DNA from 3 places in the Streptomyces sp. DSM 42067 genome. Region 2 is predicted to be linked to each of the others. Evidence: riboswitches for the same ligand, from Rfam matches in the RefSeq annotation. Region 2 holds a riboswitch; each other region holds the start of a gene.
What was found. Region 2 has a riboswitch for S-adenosylmethionine ahead of ACSMXV_RS05190 (amino acid ABC transporter permease). Riboswitches for the same ligand answer to the same signal wherever they lie in the genome.
Positions count from the first base shown of each region.

Region 1: another riboswitch for S-adenosylmethionine. It lies ahead of thrC (threonine synthase); the one in region 2 lies ahead of ACSMXV_RS05190 (amino acid ABC transporter permease).
Region 3: another riboswitch for S-adenosylmethionine. It lies ahead of ACSMXV_RS13165 (aminotransferase class V-fold PLP-dependent enzyme); the one in region 2 lies ahead of ACSMXV_RS05190 (amino acid ABC transporter permease).

Region 1 covers NZ_CM147706.1:4,397,228-4,402,116, forward strand. The annotation lists gene ACSMXV_RS20170 (cold-shock protein) at 32-235, opposite strand; gene ACSMXV_RS20175 (ubiquitin-like small modifier protein 1) at 735-1,010, opposite strand; gene thrC (threonine synthase) at 1,111-2,415, opposite strand; SAM riboswitch class I at 2,433-2,590, opposite strand; gene ACSMXV_RS20185 (glucosyl-3-phosphoglycerate synthase) at 2,785-3,759, shown strand; gene ACSMXV_RS20190 (alpha,alpha-trehalose-phosphate synthase (UDP-forming)) at 3,979-4,889, shown strand, end outside.
Region 2 covers NZ_CM147706.1:1,079,465-1,084,353, forward strand. The annotation lists gene ACSMXV_RS05185 (amino acid ABC transporter ATP-binding protein) at 1-589, opposite strand, end outside; gene ACSMXV_RS05190 (amino acid ABC transporter permease) at 586-1,677, opposite strand; SAM riboswitch class IV at 2,035-2,146, opposite strand; gene ACSMXV_RS05195 (putative leader peptide) at 2,425-2,547, shown strand; gene ACSMXV_RS05200 (hypothetical protein) at 2,787-4,253, shown strand; gene ACSMXV_RS05205 (amino acid ABC transporter ATP-binding protein) at 4,322-4,889, opposite strand, start outside.
Region 3 covers NZ_CM147706.1:2,816,474-2,821,362, forward strand. The annotation lists gene ACSMXV_RS13160 (glycerate kinase family protein) at 1-686, shown strand, start outside; gene ACSMXV_RS13165 (aminotransferase class V-fold PLP-dependent enzyme) at 641-2,020, opposite strand; SAM riboswitch class IV at 2,195-2,311, opposite strand; gene trpD (anthranilate phosphoribosyltransferase) at 2,799-3,860, opposite strand; gene qcrB (cytochrome bc1 complex cytochrome b subunit) at 4,091-4,889, opposite strand, start outside.

The sequences.
Region 1 (4,889 bases), 3.3 Mb from region 2:
TCCGCGAACGTCGCTGCAGTCGGTCGGCGCTTCAGCCGGCCAAACGGACCATATCCGCCTGCGGCCCCTTCTGACCCTGCGAGATCTCGAACTCGACCCGCTGGCCCTCTTCAAGGGTGCGGTAGCCGTCCATCTGAATCGCGCTGTAGTGGACGAATACATCCGCACCACCGTCGACCGCGATGAAGCCGTACCCCTTCTCCGCGTTGAACCACTTGACGGTGCCCTGAGCCATGCCTAACTCCCCTATTACTGGCCCTTGCACAGGACCGCACTTCGCGGACCCGGGTCAGACCTCACCCCCCAACGGTTGGGGGTGTGCGCCGGAACGCGTCGACCGCGGCTGAATGTATCTGTCCAACTGCCGTCTGCAACAGGTCAATCGGACGAGAAATCCGGGCACGCACGATCGGAAATTTGCGGAGGATCCGCCAGGACTCAGGGCAAGTCGGGCCCGGCAAAAGGAATGTAAGGCGCAAAAGAATGGTGCACTTTGGCTACTTCTCATCGGCCACCGGGCGTGAAGTCATATGCACCGGACAAGAACGGCGAACCGAGTTCCCCAACTGTACCGCGCTCAACCATGCAGAATTGCCCCCTCCGCTTCTCTCGCGGAGGGGGCAATTCTGGTGACGCAGTGTGCGATATGCCGAACCGGCATACGGGGGCCCGGCATACGAGCGGCCGGCATACGGGTGGTACGGCTCAGCAGCCGCCCGCACCGTGCTCGATCGTCAGCCTCCGGCGACGGCCGGGATGATCGAGACACCGGCGCCGTCCGGCGTGGCGGTCCCCAGGCCGTCCTCGAAGCGGACGTCGTCATCGTTGACGTACACGTTGACGAAGCGGCGCAGCTTGCCCTGGTCGTCGAGTACGCGCGCGGCGATGCCCGGGTGGTTCTTCTCCAGGGACTCGATGACCTCGGCGAGGGTCGCGCCCTCCGCCGTGACCTCGGCCTGGCCGCCCGTGTAGGTGCGGAGGATCGTCGGGATGCGGACGTTGACGCTCATGCGGTTCACCTTCGGTGGGAGAGCGGGTTGTGGATACGGGAGCTGATCAGGCGCAGGCCGGTGGTCGGTTGTGCCCACCCTCCCCCATCGCCTGCTGCCTTCAGGCCAGGCCGGCCTCGCGGAAGGCGTCGAGGTTCGGGCGGATCGTCGCGGTCGGGCCCGTGGTCGGCGCGACGGCGTCCAGCGTCTTGAGGCCGTCGCCCGTGTTGAGGACGACCGTGGTCAGCGACGGGTCCAGGACGCCGTTCTCGATCAGCTTGCGCGTGACGCCGACGGTCACGCCGCCCGCCGTCTCGGCGAAGATGCCCTCCGTACGGGCCAGCAGCTTGATCGCGTCGACGATCTGCTCGTCGTTCACGTCCTCGACGGCGCCGCCGGTGCGGCGGGCGATGTCCAGGACGTAGGGTCCGTCGGCCGGGTTGCCGATGGCGAGGGACTTGGCGATGGTGTCCGGCTTCTGCGGCTTCACGACGTCGTGGCCGGCCTTGAAGGCCGTCGACACCGGGGAGCAGCCCTCCGCCTGAGCGCCGAAGATCTTGTACGGCTTGTCCTCGACGAGGCCGAGCTTGATCAGCTCCTGCAGACCCTTGTCGATCTTCGTGAGCTGCGATCCTGAGGCGATCGGGATCACCAGCTGGTCCGGGATCTGCCAGCCGAGCTGCTCGCAGATCTCGTACGCGAGGGTCTTGGAGCCCTCGCCGTAGTACGGCCGGAGGTTGACGTTGACGAAGCCCCAGCCCTCGCCCAGCGGGTCTCCGATGAGCTCGGAGCAGAAGCGGTTGACGTCGTCGTAGGTGCCCTCGATGCCGACCAGCTCGCCGCCGTAGACCGCGGCCATGACGACCTTGCCCTGCTCGAGGTCGTGCGGGATGAACACGCAGGAGCGGAAGCCGGCGCGGGCTGCGGCGGCGCCGACGGCGCCGGCCAGGTTGCCCGTCGAGGAGCAGGAGAGCGTGGTGAAGCCGAAGGCGCGGGCGGCCTCGATGGCCTGGGCGACGACGCGGTCCTTGAAGGAGTGCGTCGGGTTGCCGGAGTCGTCCTTGATGAACAGGCCGCCGGTGACGCCGAGTTCACGGGCGAGGTTGTCGGCCTTGACGAGCTTGGTCCAGCCGGGGTTCAGGTTCGGCTTGGTGGCCACGTCCGCGGGGACGGGCAGCAGCGGTGCGTACCGCCACAGGTTGTCGGGGCCGGCCTCGATCTGCTTGCGCAGGGCCTCGGGGTCACCGGTCGGGAGGTCGTATGCGACTTCGAGCGGGCCGAAACAGATCTCGCAGGCGAAGATCGGGCCGAGCGGGAAGCGCTCGCCGCATTCGCGACAGGACAGGGCCGAGGCGGGGCCGAGGTCTACGGCGTCGGCGTTGTCGACGGCGGTGGTGTCGTTGGTGGCAACAGTCTGCGCAGCCATGGAGGCGAGGCCCTTTCTCCTCATCTTCCTCGCGGCGCACTTCGCCGCGAGACGGATTTGGCACCTTCCCTAGCCGGGGCCTCGCGGAAATGATCAACAGTGATCGATACGAGAACCGGCTGGAGGGTTGCCGGGGCTTCAACGGGCCGTATCCCTCTGCCCCTCTGGATGAGCGGTATGGCGCCGGGCCGTGCGGGTCCCGGAGCGTTTGTTCGCGCCATGACCCCCGACATGCGATGGTCATCCGCGTTGTTCAAGACTGTAACCGAAGGCCAGGACAGTTGAGCTAGTCGTCCGAACCGCGAGATGGATCACAGGGGGCCGTCCCAGTGACGGGCCCCGGTGGTCCCAGTAAGGGGGCACCAGAACGTGCTGGATGAAGTCGAGCGCTGGCTGAGCACGCGCTCCTGGTCGGTGACCGACCGTCCGCTCCGTCAGCTGATCGCGGCGAAGCGCGCCACAGGGCAGTCGGTGAGCGTCGTGCTGCCCGCCCTCAACGAGGAGAAGACGGTCGGCGAGATCGTCGCGGTGATCCGCCGCGAGTTGATGACCCGGGCCGTGCCCCTCGTCGATGAGCTCGTCGTGATCGATTCCGGTTCGACGGACCGTACGGCGGAGGTCGCCACGGCCGCCGGCGCCCGTGTCGTCCACCGCGACGAGATCCTCCCGCGCATACCCGCGCTCCCCGGCAAGGGCGAGGTCCTGTGGCGTTCGCTGCTCGTGACCAGCGGCGACATCGTGGCCTTCGTCGACGCGGACCTGAAGGAGTTCTCCGCGGACTTCGTCTCGGGCATCGTGGGCCCGCTGCTCACCGAGCCCGGCGTGGACCTGGTCAAGGCGATGTACGACCGCCCGCTGGGCGCCGAGCTCGCAGGTGAGGGGAGTCGCGCAGGTGGCGCGCAGGGCGGCAGGGTCACCGAGCTGATGGCCCGACCGCTGCTGAACATGCACTGGCCGCAGCTGGCAGGGTTCGTCCAGCCGCTGGGCGGCGAGTACGCGGCGCGCAGGTCCCTGCTCGAACAGCTGCCGTTCCCCGTCGGATACGGCGTCGAGCTGGGCATGCTCGTCGACGCCCTGCACCTCGTGGGCCTGGACGCGCTGGCGCAGGTCGATGTCGGCGTGCGCAAGCACCGGCACCAGGACGGGCAGGCGCTGGGCCGGATGGCGGCCGCGATCTACCGCACGGCGCAGCTGCGCCTGGCCCGCGGCCATCTCGTACGGCCCGTCCTCACCCAGTTCGAGCGCGGCGCCGGCGGATTCGAACCGCGTACGTACTCGGTGGACACGGAGGAGCGTCCTCCGATGGCGGAGATCGCGGAGTACGCGGAGCGGCGCGCGGCGTAACCGCGGCATGAACATCTGGGTGGTGCGGCCTCTCGCCGCCCGGGCCGGAAGGGTGAGACGCCTTGATCGGGGGGTCTCGGTGCGCTGCTGCCGATACCCCGGCGCGCGGTCGCCCCGTGTGACCGCGGTGTAACCCGTCGCGGCGACCGTATACGGCCATGGGTCCAGCCGAGTCGCCCGTACGTTTGAGCGTTTCCGGGCCGGGCTAAGTTTGGGCGTATGGCTTCCACTCAGGGTGCTCAGATCCTCGTCGCGTCCAATCGCGGCCCGGTCTCCTACACGCTGGAGGAGGACGGCTCGCTCACCGCCAGGCGCGGCGGTGGCGGTCTCGTCTCGGGTCTGTCGGCGATCGGCCCGGACGCCGGCGCCGTATGGGTGTGCGCCGCTCTGGGCGACGGCGACCGCGAGGCCGTACGCCGCACGGGCGGCACGCTGGACCCGGCCGACACGGGCGGACAGCACGTGCGCATGCTGGGGATCGCGCCGGACGTGTACGACGACGCGTACAACGGCATCGCGAACTCGGTGCTGTGGTTCGTGCACCACATGCTGTACCAGACGCCGCTGGAGCCCGCCTTCGGCGCGGAGTTCCGGGCGCAGTGGGCCTCCTACGAGGCGTACAACCGGGCCTTCGCCGAGGCGCTGGCGGACGAGGCCGGGCAGGGCGCGGCCGTGCTGGTGCAGGACTACCACCTGGTACTGGTGCCGGGCATGCTCCGCGAGTTGCGCCCCGACCTCAGGATCGGGCACTTCTCGCACACGCCGTGGGCGCCCGTCGACTACTTCCGGATGCTGCCCGACGACATCGCGCGAGAGGTGCTGCGAGGCATCCTCGGCGCCGACCGCGCGGCGTTCCTGACCTGGCGCTGGGCGAACGCGTTCACCACCTGCTGTATGGAACTGCTGGGCCCGGACGCCCTGGCCGACACCCGGATCGGGGTTCACGGGCTCGGCGCGGACGCGGACTTCCTGCGGGAGCGGTCGCGCCAGGAGGACGTCGAGGAGCGCATCGCCGTCCTGCGCGGCCAGGTCGGTCCGGGCCGCAAGACCATCGTCCGGGTCGACCGCACCGAACTGTCGAAGAACATCGTCCGCGGCCTTCTGGCCTTCCGGCAGCTCCTCGAGGACCA
Region 2 (4,889 bases):
GGATGACGCCTGGCCGCAGCGCGAGCGCGCGGGCGATGGCGACCCGCTGCTGCTGGCCTCCCGACAACTGCCGCGGGTAGGCGGCGGTCTTGTCGCCGAGACCCACCCGGGTGAGCAGCGAGCGCGCCAGCTCCTGGGCCTCGGGCTTCCGCAGCAGACCGGTCGCCACCGGAGCAGCGGCCACGTTGTCCAGCACGGTCAGATGCGGGAAGAGGTTGAAGTTCTGGAAGACGAAGCCGATCCGGCTGCGCTGGGCGAGGATCGCGCGTTCGCTCAGCTCCTTGAGCCTCCCCCAGCCTTCGGCCGGGGGGATCCCCATCTCGCTGCGCTCACCGTGCCGGCGTACGCCGATCAGCTCGCCGTTCAGGCTGACGTAGCCGATCTCGGGCTTCTCCAGGTGGTTGATCACCCGAAGCAGGGTGGACTTGCCGGAGCCGGACGGTCCGAGGATCACCGTGACCTCACCGGGCCGTACGGTCAGGTCCACGCCGTCCAGAACCCGGTGGGTGCCATACCACTTGTGCACGTCGTGGACCTCGACCGCGGCGGGCAGCGCCTGGGAGACGGTGGTGCTCTCCGTGGTGGTCATATCGCCGCCTCCCTCTGGACGCGGGCCCGCAGATCGCGCACGCCGGCCCGCACCTTCTGCAACGGAGTCGGCGGGAGGGTGCGCACCGCACCACGCGAGTAGTACCGCTCGACGTAGAACTGGATGACGGAGACGATGCTGGTGAGGATCAGGTACCAGATGGTGGCGACCAGCAGCAGCGGCACGATGTCGCCCGGATAGGTGCTGCCCATGCTCTGCACCGAGCCGAACAGGTCGAGGAGCGAGACGTAGAAGACCAGCGAGGTGCTCTTGATCAGGCCGATCAGCTGGTTGACGTAGTTCGGCGTGATGGCCCGCAGGGCCTGCGGGAAGACGATCCGGGCGAACTGGTAGCGCTTGGGCAGACCGAGCGCCGATGCCGCCTCGTGCTGACCCTGGTCGACCGACAGGATGCCGCCCCGCACCACCTCGGCCGCGTAGGCGGCTTCGTTGAGGCTCAGTCCGACGACCGCCACGACGATGTCGGTGGCGAGCCGCGACTCGTCGAAGGTGAAGAAGGCGGGCCCGAACGGCACGCCGATGCTCAACGTCTTGTACAGCGCACTGAAGTTGTACAGGAACAGCAGAACGACGATCAGCGGCACCGAGCGGAACAGCCAGATGTAGACCCAGCTGACCGCCCGCAGCACCGGGCTCCTGGAGAGCCTGCCGAGGGCGAGCAGGATGCCGCCTAGGAGACCCAACACGGCGCTGTAGGCCGCCACTTCGAGGGTGATGACCAGACCGTCGAGGATCACCGGGCGTACGAACCAGTACGCGAAGCGGTCCCACTGGTAGAAGGGGTTCGTCACCAGCCCGTGGGCGATCTGGGCGACCAGGACGAGGACGACCGCGGTGGCGATCCACCGTCCGGGGCGGCGGAGCGGAAGCACTCGTTGCGCCGAGAGCGGCCGCGGTGCGGAGTCGCTGTCGGATCGCTTGGAGCCTTCGTCGGGTCCTTCGATCGGCTTTCGGGAGCGTACGGAAACCGGCACGGCCTGGGAGGCCGGGGAAGGTTCGGGGCGGGGAATCGCCTGGGCAGGGGGTGCTGAGCCGGAGGACACAGCAGAGCCGGGCGGTTCACTCATGGAGGACTCCAGCAGAATCGGGCACCCGGCCGCGCAGGCGACGAGGTCGCAGCAGAGCGGGAACAGCTCTGAGGGACGAAGCGCACTGGAGCGGGCGGAACGGGGTGAGGCGGGAGAGAGAACGCCGACGACGGCGGCGAACCTCAGGGATTCAGAAAGCCGTCAGCCTCGACGGGATGGAGAAAAGCCGTCAGCCCTGACAGAGGGCGCGGCAAGAGACGCAACACAGTGCACTGTTGACCCGGAGCAGATCGACGGGACGGTTCGCACACGTCGTGACGCGACCGTGGCGCCGCCATGCGGCCATCCCCGGAGCTGCGTACATCGCCGTCACCGTTACCGTTCCGCCCCCGCGGGGCCTCGCGCTTACCGAAAACCAAGATCCGGTCCGGTCGTCACCTGGGGCACCCCACCGCGGTGCGAGGGTTGCCGGCCAGCGAGCCAGGGCTTGTCGCTGACACTCATGACCGTTCTGCGCCGTAAGGTAGGCAGCCAGCGGCGGGAATGTCAATGCGCGCCAACCGGCTTCGTACGGCCCGGCGTCGTCGCCGCGTCCGGGACACATCCGGCATGGTGGCCGCCCGATGCGGCCGACTCAGCGGTACACAGCGCGAATGGCCAACTTCCAAGGAAATGGCGCCATTCGGGATGAGATATCTTTCTCGTGCCAGCCGTCGGATTCGTCATGGAGCGGCGCTCACGCCAGCTGCTTGACAGGGACACGTATCTCTTGGTTTTCTTCCCGGCATGTATCCGGGAGTCTTTCTGACGGCGCGGCGCCATGTCGACTTGGTTCGCCTGTCCGCCAGCCTGTGTCGACCCCGGATGGCCTGCGTCGACGCCGCGCGCACGTCCAAGTCCCGCGCCTGACCAGACCTTTTCCCGCCGCGTGACTGCCCGCGACTGTCCAGGTAATTCTCAGTCGTGGGCTGAGCGATCTTTTTGCCACCGCACCGCATCACGGCACGTAATTCGCCGGGCAATTTCCACAGTTCTCCTCTTCTGCCGACAAGTGTGCCTTACGGCAGTCGGACGGGACGTTGCCCGGAGCCGCCATGCCGCCATGCCGCCATGCCGCCATATCCCGACTTCCCCTTCCAGGAGACCAGTTGTCCTCCGCCCTTCACTCCCGTTCCCGGCTGCGCACAGTGCTGGCGACCGCCCTCACCGCGGCGGTGGTCTCCGTCGCCGCGTCGGCGGCCCCCGCGAGTGCCACCGGCTCGGTGTTCACGCCGGTGCCCCCGCACAACCCCTACGCCGGCCCGGACGGCACAGCCACCATGCACGGAGACACCGGCTCCTCCGACACCACACCGCTGGCCGGGCCGGGATCCGGCACCCTCACCTCGAAGCGGGTGGCGCTGGCGTCGGCCTGCCCGACCGTTCTCGTCGGGTCCGACGGCTATCCGGTGGTGCTGTGCACGCCCATCTTCGGGCAGGTCCCCACGGTCCATCTGCTCGACCCGGACGACGGCAGCTCCATCGCCGAACTCGCCCTGACCAAGGGCTCGTTGCTGGGCGGCGTGTACGCGTACATCGATCAGGAGGACCGGCTGGTCGTGATCGACGGCAGCAGGTCACTGCTGCGGGTCGGCCATCACCAGGACGCGGACGGCGACTGGAAGCTGACGATCGACAGGAGTCTGTCGCTGACCTCAGTGATACCCGAGGACGACGCGGTGACCGGACTGTCCCCGGACTGGCGGGGACGGGTGTGGTTCGCAACCGGCAACGGGCTGGTGGGCACCGCCGACGACCGCACCGGCACCGTACGCACCCTGCGACTGCCCGACGGCGAGAAGGTGGCGAACAGCATCTCCACCGCGCCCCAGGGCACCCTCGTCACCACCACCCAGGCCACCTACCTACTGACCGCGACCGCGGACGGCACCCCGCGCATCTCCTGGCGCCAGGAGTACGACCGCGGTTCGGCCCGCAAGCCGGGCCAGCTCAGCTGGGGCAGCGGCTCCACGCCCACCTTCTTCGGGCCGGGTGACGGCACCGACTACGTGGCCATCGTGGACAACGCGGACAGCCAGGTGAAGCTCCAGGTGTACGAGACGGCGACCGGCCGCCGGATCTGCTCGACACCGGTGCTCGTGTCCGGTGGCGCGGGCAGCGAGAACTCCCCCATCGGCGCGGGCCGCAGCGTCTTCGTGGCCAGTACGTACGGCTACCCGTATCCGGCCGTGCCGGCCGACGCCGGGGACAGTGTTCCCGCATCGGCGGACTTCAAGGGCGGTCTGACCCGGGTGGACGTGCGGGCCGACGGCACCGGCTGCGATCTGGTGTGGGACAACACACTGCGGTCGGCGGCGGTGCCCAAGCTGTCCCTGGCGGACGGCAAGCTGCACACCGTCCTGCGGGATCCCCTCATCGCGGGCACGTACGGCACGAGCCTCCTCGACCCGTACCGCTACGCCGAGATCGACCCGGACACCGGGAAGGTCGTCCGCAGCTTCCAGGTCGGCGTCGGCTCCCTGTACGACTCGCTCCAGATGGCGGGTACGGCGGCACCGGGCGGCGTCTACTACCAGGGGACGGTGACCGGCGTTCTGCGGATCACCACCAAGTGACGGGCTCCTGAGGGCCCGGCGGCTGCGCGCCGCCGGGCCCTCTGAGCTGCGGTCAGAGGGCCGCCATGTCACAGGACCTTGGAGAGGAAGGCGCGGGTGCGCTCATGACGGGGAGCGTCCAGGACGTCCGAGGGCGGCCCCTGCTCCACCACCACTCCCCCGTCCATGAACACCACGGTGTCGGCGACCTCGCGGGCGAAGCCGATCTCATGGGTCACCACGATCATGGTGGTTCCGGTGCGGGCCAAGTCCTTGATGACGTCGAGGACTTCGCCGACCAGTTCCGGGTCGAGCGCGGAGGTGGGCTCGTCGAACAGCAGCACCTTGGGTTCGAGGGCGAGCGCGCGGGCGATGGCGACGCGCTGCTGCTGGCCGCCGGACAGTTGGCGCGGGTAGGCGTCGGCCTTGTCGGCGAGACCGACCCGCTCCAGCAGCCGCCCGGCCGCCGCCACGGCGTCCTTGCGCGGACGTCGCAGCGCTGACACCGGCGCCTCGACAAGGTTCTCGAGCACGGTGAGGTGCGGGAAGAGGTTGAAGTTCTGGAAGACGAACCCGATGTGGGTGCGCTGCTTCAGAACCTCCTTCTCCTTCAGTTCGTGCAGTTTGCCGCCGGACCGGCGGTAGCCGATCAGCTCC
Region 3 (4,889 bases), 1.7 Mb from region 2:
ACCCGTCGCGCCTGGACCCGCGCCTGCACGACGCCGAACTGCTGGTCGCCTGTAACCCGTTCAACGTGCTGTGCGGCGAGCGCGGCGTCGCCCGCGTCTTCGGCCCGCAGAAGGGCGCGACGCCCGCGCAGGTGGAGGAGCTCTCAGCCGCGCTGGAGCGCTGGGCGGACGTCCTCACCCGCGACCTCGACGTGCGCACGGACCTCTACCGCGGCCCCGGCACGGGCGCGTCCGGCGGCCTGGGCGCCGGTCTCGCAGCGGTCGGCGCCCGCCTCCTCCCCCGCTTCGACGTCCTCCTCGACCACCTCGACCTGGACGCCCGGCTGGCCCGCGCCGACCTCGTCATCACGGCCGAGGGGGCGCTGGACCACCAGACCCCACGCGGCAAGGTCCCCGCCGAAGTGGCACGGCGGGCCAAGCGGTTCGGGCGCCCGGTCCTCGTCCTGGCCGGCACGATCGGTGAGGGGGCGCACCGGGTGCGGGCCTCGGGCGTGGACGCGTACAGCGCGATCCTGCCCGCGCCGGTCTCCCTGCACGAGGCGCTCGGCCGCGGCGGCGAGTTCCTCACCGACGCGACGGAGCGCGCCCTGCGCATGATCCTTCTGGGCGCCCGGCTGCCGTACCGCCCGGACCCTCTGCCTCAGGCGGAGGTGTCAGGGACGCAGCGCCCGTCCTCGGTGCGGTAGTTCCACTTGGCGCCGTCCCGGACGAGCTCCTTCACCGCCCGTACGAATCGCTCGACGTGCTCGTCCGGCGTGCCCGCGCCGAAGCTCACGCGGATGGCGTTGAGCGACTTCTCGCCGGGCGCGGCCTCGGGGGCACCGCATTCGCCCTGCGTCTGCGGCTCGGTGCCGAGCAGGGTGCGCACGAGCGGGTGGGCGCAGAACAGCCCGTCGCGTACGCCGATGCCGTACTCCGCGGACAGCGCGGCCGCGAAGTGGGAGCTGTTCCACCCGTCGACGACGAACGAAAGAACACCCACACGCGGCGCATCGTCGCCGAACAGCGAGAGAACCCGCACCTCGGGCACCTCGGCCAGGCCCGCCCGCACGGCCGAGACCAGCTGCTGCTCCCGCGCGACGAGGGTGTCGAATCCGGCCTCGGTGAGCGCCTTGCACGCCGACGCGATCGCATAGGCGCCGATCACATTGGGAGAACCGGCCTCGTGACGCGCGGCGGTGGTGTGCCACTCCACGTCCACACCCCCGTCCGCGCGCCGCGCGACCTTGCGGCTGGCGCCGCCGCCCGCGAGGTACGGCTCGGCGTCCTGCAGCCAGTCGCCGCGCCCGGCGAGCACGCCCGATCCGAACGGTGCGTACAGCTTGTGACCGGAGAAGGCGACCCAGTCGACGTCCAACTCCCGTACGGACACGGGGTGGTGCGGGGCGAGCTGGGCGGCGTCCAGCACGATCCGCGCGCCGTGAGAGTGCGCGGCGGCGGCCAGCTCCCGTACGGGCCACAGCTCACCGGTCACATTGGACGCCCCGGTGACGCAGACCAGCGCCGGCCCGTAGGGGTCCCGGTCGGCAAGGGCCCGCTCCAGCGCCCGCACGGCTTCTTCCGGCGTACGGGGGGCGTCGAGATACGTCACCCGCGCCTCGCGCCACGGCAGCAGGGACGCGTGGTGCTCGGTCTCGAAGACGAACACCTCGCACCCTGCAGGCAAGGCGGCGGCCAGCAGATTGAGCGAATCGGTGGTCGACCGGGTGAAGACCACCTGGTCGCCATCACGGCAGCCGAGGAACTCGGCGACGGCGTGACGCGCGTTCTCGAAGAGCTCCGTGGACAGCTGCGACAGATACCCGGCGCCGCGGTGCACGCTGCCGTAGTACGGCGCGTACGCGGCCACGTCGTCCCAGACCCGCTGCAGCGCCGGAGCGCTCGCGGCGTAGTCGAGGGCGGCGTACGTGACCTCGCCGCCGGTGACGAGCGGGACGAGGACATCGCGCCCCAGAACGGGCAGGGCCCCGGAAATGTCACGGCAAACGGACTGGTCGGCGGCAGCGGTGGAGACAGGCATGGCGAACTCCCGTGAGAGATAAGCGAAATGACTGCGCGAGCAGGCATGACAGCTCAAGCGCAGAAAAGGGTGAAAGATGAAAAGGGGTGTGCGAGAAGGGGCTTGACGCCCTATCGCATTCGCTTGCTCACGAGACAGCTCCTCGAGGACCAGGACCCCAGGAACCGAACAAGGGGTCCGCGCTTGCCGCAGACCTCGCTGCCTGCGGCCTGGTCTTCACCCGGGGCACCCCGCCACGGACGGAGGGTTGCCGGACAGCGGGCCGGGGCCTGTTCGCTGTCACTCATGACCTGTTGAGAACTATGCCAGATGATCGCGCCGGTGCAACCACTGTCCGCATCGCGGACGCGGTTGCACCGCCGTACGGCACCCGATGCTGCGCACAGGTCCGACGCGAGGGCACCCGCCGTCGTGGGTTGTGCCCACCCGTTCCGCCCTGCGGAACGCCTGCCCACAACTGGAGCGGCGCGCCTGTCCACCCATCCCCGCCGCAAGGGCGGAACCGGCCGCCGGCCGAGCGCCGCATACGTGCGGAAGGGGACGTGGCGGGGTGTGCGCCCGCAGCGGCTGGCGCAAACCTACGGTGCCGTCCAACGACGTACGGCTCGGCGCCAGACCGAGGACGTACACCCCGGCGCGGCCCCGACCCACCCACCGTCAGGTGGCGAACCACCCACGGGCGGAAAGCCGCCACGCACGCCCAGCCTCCACCGGCAGTTGGCGAACCATCCGGCCGGCCGCAGGCCAGGGGGTACCCAACCCCCGCCCGCCCCAACGGCTAGTTGCTCGCAGCCACCCACCGCTCCAGCACCCGCCGAGCCGCCCCCGAGTCGATCGACTCCGCGGCCCTCTCCATCCCGGCACCGATCTGCTCGGCCAGCGATCCCTCGCCCGGCGAGAGGGCCACCAGGGCCGCCGCCGAGTTGAGCAGCACGGCGTCCCGTACGGGCCCGGTCTCGCCGGCCAGCAGCCGACGGGCCACGTCCGCGTTGTAGGACGCGTCAGCGCCCCGCAGCGCCTCCACCGGTACCAGCTCGATCCCGACGTCCCGTGGATCGAAGCTCTCCTCGCGCACCGCCCCGTCCCGCACGATCCACACCCGCGAGGTGGAGGTCGTCGTCAGCTCGTCGAGCCCGTCGTCTCCGCGGAACACCAGCGCGGACGAGCCCCGCTCGGCCAGTACCCCGGCCATGAGCCCCGCCATCCGGGTGTCGAAGCAGCCGATCGCGGAGGCGGTGACCCGGGCGGGGTTGGTGAGGGGGCCGAGGATGTTGAACGAGGTCGCGATCCCCAGATCCCGCCGGACCGCACCGACGAACCGCATCGCGGGGTGGAACTTGGCCGCGAAGCAGAAGGTGATCCCGGCCTCCTCCACCACCTGCGCCACACGCTCGGGTGACAGGTCCAGGTTGATGCCGAGCTTCTCCAGAACGTCGGACGACCCGCTGGCCGAGGACGCCGCCCGGTTGCCGTGCTTGACGACCTTCGCCCCGGCCCCCGCGATCACGATGGACGACATCGTCGAGATGTTGACCGTCCTGGCGCGGTCGCCGCCCGTACCGACGATGTCGACGGCCGGCCCGGGAATGTCGAGCGGCTGCGCGTGCGCGTACATCGCCTCGACGAGACCGGTGATCTCCTCGACGGTCTCTCCCTTGGCCCGCAGCGCCACCATGAAGCCCGCGATCTGGGCGTCCGAGGCCTCGCCGCTCATGATGCGGTCCATCGCCCACGCCGTGTCACCGGCGCTCAGGTCCTGCCCGCCGAGCAGGGCACTCAGTACCTCGGGCCAGGAACGGCCCGCCGCGGTGTCGCCTCCTGCGGGGGTCACAGCGCTCATATGCCGCTCCTGGGTTCTTTCCCGGACGCGGACGGCGCTCGTACACGGAGATCCCGGCGGAGATACCGCACAGGCCCCGTACGAGGCCCCGCCCCGGGTCTCGTATACGGATGGGACCCACCCTATCCAGGCCCGGGCACGGCAAAGAGCCCCGTCCAAGCAATGGACGGGGCTCTTCCCCAGCTGACGCTGACCCCAGCCGTGGCGACCTTCAGGCCAGGGCTCGGTGATCAGTGGTGGCCGTGGCCGCTCGTGATCTCCTTGAACTCATCGGCGGTGGGCTTGGGGATCTGGTGGCCCTCGCCGTAGTAGTTCTTCGAGAGCTTGGCGCGCAGCTTCTCCGAGGCCGGGATCTTGCGCTCCACGCCGTGCTCGTCGACCTTCGGGCCGATCTCGACCGGCTCGTACTGCTCGTGCGCCGTGAGCGTGTGCAGCTGCTCCTGGCTGAGCGGCTCGTGGATCTCGATGAACTCACCGTGCGGCAGGCGCTTGATGATGCCGGACTCGCGTCCGTGCAGCACCTTGTCCCGGTCGCGGCGCTGCAGGCCGAGGCAGATCCGCTTGGTGACGATGAACGCGATGACCGGTGCGACGAAGAACGCGATCCGGACGAACCAGGTGACGGCATTGATCGACAGGTGGAAGTGCGTGGCGAACAGGTCGTTGCCACCACCGATCAGCATGACCACGTACCAGGTGATCCACGCGACACCGACGCCCGTACGGGTCGGGGCGTTGCGCGGGCGGTCCAGGATGTGGTGCTCGCGCTTGTCGCCGGTGACCCAGGACTCGATGAACGGGTAGACCGCGATCGCGACCAGAACCAGCGGGAAGATCATCAGCGGCACGAAGACGCCCAGGACGAGCGTGTGGCCCCAGAGATCGATCTCCCAACCCGGCATGGCGCGGATCAGGCCCTCGGAGAAGCCCATGTACCAGTCGGGCTGTGCGCCGGTGGACACCTGGTCCGGCCGGTACGGACCCATGGCCCAGATCGGGTTGATCTGCACCAGCGCCGCGATGACCGCG